2 regions of the Alteromonas sp. ABV4_150 genome follow, and region 1 is predicted to be linked to the other one. Evidence: predicted binding sites of a transcription regulator. Region 1 holds the regulator's gene; the other holds the start of a gene.
What was found. Region 1 encodes ArgR, which controls arginine synthesis, uptake and breakdown. Its sites were predicted from a motif close to ANTGAATANNTATTCANT; they were not measured.
Positions count from the first base shown of each region.

Region 2: ACYX4M_RS05205 (aspartate aminotransferase family protein) is a predicted target of ArgR. The motif match lies at 1,708-1,725, and genes of this name have one in related genera.

Region 1 is NZ_CM149971.1:2,300,984-2,304,159, reverse strand. Features, by position in the region: gene ACYX4M_RS10080 (hypothetical protein) at 1-414, shown strand, start outside; gene mdh (malate dehydrogenase) at 606-1,544, opposite strand; gene argR (transcriptional regulator ArgR) at 1,782-2,246, shown strand; gene ACYX4M_RS10065 (type 1 glutamine amidotransferase domain-containing protein) at 2,331-3,014, opposite strand.
Region 2 is NZ_CM149971.1:1,186,938-1,190,113, reverse strand. Features, by position in the region: gene astA (arginine N-succinyltransferase) at 1-258, opposite strand, end outside; gene ACYX4M_RS05205 (aspartate aminotransferase family protein) at 279-1,487, opposite strand; gene ACYX4M_RS05200 (HDOD domain-containing protein) at 2,021-3,176, opposite strand, start outside.

The DNA of each region.
Region 1 (3,176 bases):
GCAAAATCAACTCCACGTAAGTTTGTTGAAAACCGTAAACAGATAATACTTGATGCAGAACAGCGTGATACTGTCCCACCTTTTGGCACATGGATTGGTGTGATGCACTATTTAGAAAGGCCAGAGCTAGCATTACTAGAATTAAACGAAAACCAACCTGGTTCACTTCGCGTTTATAGAAAAGGGGAAAAGACGTTTAGTGAACTGCAATCACTATTTTCTGCCGACGATATAAGTATAGATGGGCGAATGATCGAGATTGATGGGTCACATACAACATTCGCATCGAAGATAATTCTGTTTGTTCAAACGGACAACATGATTTCTGGATACACTTACGCAGTTCACAAGGGCTACCCAGTCGCACTGAGTACAATAACGCTGCACCGAATAGAGCCCTCCGAGCCGCAGTGACAGACTTGAAGAGTCAACTTATAAAAGGCTGCTACATGACTTAATGAATCGAAGAGAGGATTATGTACGGAGTCTATCGTGTGACAAGGACATCGTGGCGAAGCCTACAAAGACGCAACAAAAAAGGCTGGATACGCAAGGACGTATCCAGCCTTTCCTAGCGGATGCTAATGCATCCGCTTTAAGCACTATTAGCCGTTTACGAAGTCAACGCCTAGCTTGATGTCGCCACGTAGGCCTTCAAGCATGTCGTTTTTCGCTTTTTCTTCAAATGCGCTTAGCTCGCCGTATGGCAAGATTTCTTCAACACCGTTTGCGCCAAGGCGAACTGGGTGTGCGAAGAATGCTGCGTCGTCGCTGTCGTCAGTTTGTACATAAGTGTACTCAACAACGTTCTCACCTTGCATTGCTGCAACTAGAGATAGACAGAAGCGTGCTGCTGCTTGACCCATTGAAAGAGTTGCAGAGCCGCCGCCCGCTTTCGCTTCAACAACTTCAGTACCTGCATTCTGGATACGAGTCGTTAGGCTAGATACTTCTTCGTCTGTGAACTCAACGCCTTCAACTTGTGAAAGAAGAGGAAGGATAGTTGTACCAGAGTGACCACCGATTACTGGTACGTGTACTGAAGATACGTCTACACCTTTAAGTTCAGCAACAAAAGTTTCAGCACGAATAACGTCAAGCGTAGTTACACCGAAAAGCTTGTTCTTGTCGTAAACGCCTTTTGCTTTTAGCGTTTCAGCTGCAATAGCTACAGTAGTGTTCACTGGGTTAGTGATGATACCAACACACGCGTTCGGGCAGTTATCAGCTACACCTTCGATTAGGTTTTTAACAATGCCGGCGTTGATGTTGAACAGATCAGAACGATCCATACCTGGCTTACGAGGCATACCTGCTGGAATAAGAACTACGTCTGCTCCAGTCAGTGCTTCAGCTAGGTCATCTTTACCGTGACCGGTTACTTTTACCGCAGTGGGGATGTGGCTCAAATCAACGGCAACACCAGGAACAACTGGCGCAACGTCGTAAAGCGCTAAATCTGAACCTGCTGGCAATTGTGTTTTCAACAACAAAGACAGCGCCTGACCAATACCACCGGCAGCACCTAACACGGCTACTTTCATACCATTTCTCCTATGGGATTACTTCACGTATTTAAACGGAACGTCACACTAATGCAACGCGGGGGAAAACTCAATCACCGGATCGTCTTATTAACGTTATTTATGGCGATTTTTGTTCGATATTCATTATCATGAATGATTATGCAAAGAAATTGCGCAAAGTCCACCTGTGCGGCACAATATACGCATACTAAATATAATTCCTAACGATAACCCTCAGAAAAGAAAAGAGCGCTAATGGCAAACGCAAAACAAGAGCAACTCATCAAGGCTTTTAAAGAGATTCTTAAAGCGGAAAGTTATGGTTCACAAGGCGAGATTGTAGATGCTTTAAAAGCGCAAGGCTTTGACAATATCAGCCAATCCAAAATCTCTAGAATGCTGAGTAAGTTTGGTGCGGTACGTACCCGAAATGCCAGAGGAGACATGGTCTACTGTTTGCCTCCTGAACTAGGTATGCCTACCGCCAAAAGCCCACTCAAACAGTTGGTATTAGATATTGTTCACAACAATGTCATGGTTATTATTAGAACCAGCCCTGGAGCAGCACAGCTTATTGCTCGTCTACTAGATTCATTGAGCAAAAAAGATGGCGTATTAGGGACGATTGCGGGCGATGATACTATTTTTATTGCCCCTGCTGACGTGACACGAATTGAAGAATTAAGACAACGCGTTGAAGATTTATTTGAAAACGTTTAGCTATGCCTCCAAAAATCTGACAGCAAAAAAACAAGAAACCGCATACAAGATGCGGTTTCCTAATAGCTTATGAACTAAGACTTTTTAAGATAAAAGCTTAATTAGCGCATCTGCCGCGGGGCGCGATGACGGTGGATTCTGACCCGTTACCAATAAGCCATCAGTACACACTTTTACGGCGAAATCGTCAGCACTTTCATACTTACCGCCTTTTTTGACTAGCTCATCTTCTACCAGATAAGGCACTACGTCAGTAAGCTCCATTGCAGCTTCTTCACTATTGGAGAAGCCTGTCACAGCTTTTCCGTCCACCAAGTACTTACCATCTGTAGTTTTCACATCTTTAAGCACGATTGGCGCATGACACACGGCACCAACAGGTTTGTTTGCCGCAATTGTGTCTTCAATAAGTTTGATTGAGTGGGTGTTATCTGACAGATCCCACAAAGGGCCGTGACCGCCAGGATAAAACACTGCGTCAAATTCATCAGCACGCACGTCTTCAAGCGGAATAGTCGAAGCGATTGCACTACGCGCTAACTCATCTTTTGTATATCGCATTGCATCGTCTGTCATCGCGTCTTCTGCAAGACTGTTAGGGTCAATCGGAACCTGCCCACCCATCGGCGAGGCCAATGTAATTGTGTAACCTTGGTCTTTAAATGCGTAATAAGGTGCGGCAAACTCTTCTAACCACATGCCTGTTTTCTTACCCGTATCACCCATAATTTCATGAGACGTCATTACCATTAGCATACGTTTTGTCATAAGCCCTCCTTGCGAGCATTTAAAAGATTTTCTCGTCAGTTAATTCGTGTAGTGGAGGGACTTAGATCATAAGCAAAGGCTATGCGCGGTAAGTAACAGATGTGTGAGATAAATTGCAGGCATAAAAAAGTGCCACTTCCTGTTAAGGAGAGTGGCACCTAA
Region 2 (3,176 bases), 1.1 Mb from region 1:
ATCATCTATACCAACTGCAGCTTCGATACCTGTTGTTCCCACTACCTGTCCGGTAGTGGTATCTTCCATTACAAACAAGTATGACTCATCGCCAGGTTCGGTTACGTTTGGTTTGTTAAACGCAGTTTCTGCACGATCAATTTTACGCTGCAGCAACTCGTCGTTGACAGGTAAAGACGTAAAGCCAATACCTGATTCAACGGCGATTTCTTTAAGCGCGTTATAGTCGGCCTTCGTGATAGGGCGAATGATATTCATGTTCGCTACTCGTGTTGTAATTATTCGGCGTTTACAACGGCAGCAACGGCGCGTTCAAAACGTGCAAGACCTTCTTTGATGTCTTCATCAGGAATAACCAGTGAAGGTGCAAAACGAATAACGTTCATGCCAGCAACAAGACACATAAGGTTCTCTTTCGTTGCAGCCATCATGAAGTCACGTGCACGGCCTTGGTATTTCTCATTTAACGCACAACCTAACAGCATGCCTTGACCACGTACTTCTTCAAATACGTTGTACTTTTCATTGATAGCACCTAGTAGTTCACGGAATAGGGCTTCTTTCTTAAGTACACCTTCAAGCACTTCTGGCTGATTCACGATATCTAACGCTTTTTCCGCAACAGCACAGGCTAGTGGGTTACCACCGTAAGTACTACCGTGGGTACCTGGCTTAAGGTGTGCAGCGATGTCTGCTGTGGTAAGCATGGCACCAATTGGGAAGCCGCCACCAAGAGATTTAGCGGTTGTTAGGATATCAGGTGTTACGCCAAGACCCATGTAGGCATAAAGGTGACCAGTACGACCAACACCCGACTGAACTTCATCAAAAATAAGTAATGCGTTGTGCTTGTCACAAAGTTCACGAACGCCTTTTACGAAATCTACATCAGGTGGAATAATACCGCCTTCACCCTGAAGCGGTTCCATCATTACCGCGCAGGTTTTGTCAGAAATTAGCGCTTCAAAGGCTGCTAAATCGTTGTAGTCACAGTGGTCAACAGCGCCTGGCTTAGGACCAAAACCGTCAGAGTAAGCAGCTTGACCACCTACTGTTACGGTAAAGAAGGTACGGCCGTGGAAACCTTTGTTGAAAGCGATGATTTGGTTTTTGTCTTCACCGTGCTTGTCCAGCGCCCAGCGACGAGCTAGCTTCAATGCTGCTTCGTTCGCTTCTGCGCCTGAGTTTGCGAAGTAAACTCTATCTGAAAACGTTGCGTCATTTAGCTTTTTAGCTAAACGAAGGGCTGGCTCGTTAGTGAAAACGTTGCTTAAGTGCCAAAGCTTGCTGCCTTGTTCATTAAGCGCTTTCACTAGCTCTGGGTGACAGTGACCTAAAACGTTAACTGCAATACCGCCTGCAAAGTCGATGTACTCAGCTCCATCTTGATCCCATACGCGTGAACCTTCACCTCGAACAGGTACCATACCTGCCGGGTTATAGTTAGGAACCATTACATCATCAAATGTAGCGCGAGTTACGTTCATCTTTGTTACCTCTGCGTTGGGCGCCAATCACACTGTGTGATTTTGCTTGTCTAATCTAAGCGCACGTTTTATTCGTGCAGCAAGAGTCGATAAGCGTCAATTGGGCGCATAAAAACTAATCGGATTTGGTTTACAGTATGCCATTTTTTTTAACATTTGTCTTCTTTGTAAAGGGCTGCAGGCCTTTATTTATAAGGACTGTGGCTTAATTTGCAGGAAAAGTGAATAACTATTAACTACTGGGCTATATCAATTAGTAATAATCAATTTTTACGCGAAGAAAAGCGCCGTCTGGTGGTTTTGTTGTACTTCAGAGGAATACAAAGGCGCAATACGCAGCAGAAAAACCTGCCTGTTTACTTTAGCCATAAACAGGCAAGACACTGAGTTGCGGTCAATATTTTTGAGTATCGGACATCAACTACGAGAAAAGTGCATAAGCAATGCATGAATATCCACAAATTATTTAAGGTTTGATGCTCTCCTGTGCACGAATTTTGTTCAAAACAGGCGAGGGAAAGCCTCAAGGGCTGTTAACTATCTTCACTTTTTACCAGCGGAAGGGTGAAGATATCTGTGCTTTTAAGTGCTTCAAGTGCACCTGTGGGGTAGTTTTGTTCTGCAAAAAGCGGTTTTACTTCTTTTATATCAACAAGCTTTAATTGATGTAGCATTCTTATTTGTGCGTAGGCACGTGCTTGGTGCAGTATTTTGCTCAACGTGTTTACCTGTGCAGGCTGCTTATCAGCGCAGGCACGCATTGGCTGCGCGATTGGCAGGCGGGTAAAGTGCATCCACTCTAAAATGTCTGCGCTAACCGCATCAGCAAACTCTTGCTGTAAAGCAATGAGGTGATTTGCTGACGGCGCAATTTTTAGTAAAGCCTCGTGACGCTTTTGTTCTTTATCTTTTTGACATTCTTGTAGAAGGTGCAGCTGAATTTTATCAAACAGTTTAAAGTAAAGCCGCGTCACAGCGCATCGCCCTAGATTGCTGACAATTGCCAGTACGTAGGCTTGATTTTTGTTAAGGTTACTTAAGGAAGCAAGACGTTTTGCTGTAAGCGCAACACCGATGGAGTAATGTGTTAGCTTCTGTTTGATCAGCGGGTAAGGGTCAGTGATTTGAGGCATTGCACGCTTCAGGATTAATGAGGGAATTAGCGTACGCAAGTTTTCGATACCTAAAAAGCTCAATGCGGTGCGTAAGGTTTCAACAACAATAATGCGCCCTCGTGAATCTTTTCGCCTAAATTGAGGCGTGTTTACTACCACTATGAGCTCGTCATAAAGCCACGGCATAGTGGCGACTATCGGCTCTAATTTTGAAACTGAGCACGCTTTAACAGATAAAGCATCTAATAGCTCACCAATGTTTTCAGGTAAGTTGAGCACGTTCTGAACGAGTTCTTCGGTGTAGCTAAGTTGTTCGGTAAGTTCACCAAGCAAAATCTCGTGAAGTTGGTGGCTTACTGATTCCAAATAAGAGGCTTCTGTTTTTTCCTGTAGGCGTTTGTTTTCGATTGCAACTTTTTCAACGTGAAGTAAAAGTCTGCGCGCGTCACCTTGTTCTGACTGTTCGAAGCTAACTTCGCCCACCTTGCGTTTCCCTAGCATTTCAAGCACGCGCTCAGGTGCTATGATCAAATTTTCAAATCGATCATCTATCGTTGGCGGTGTGGCAGCCCCC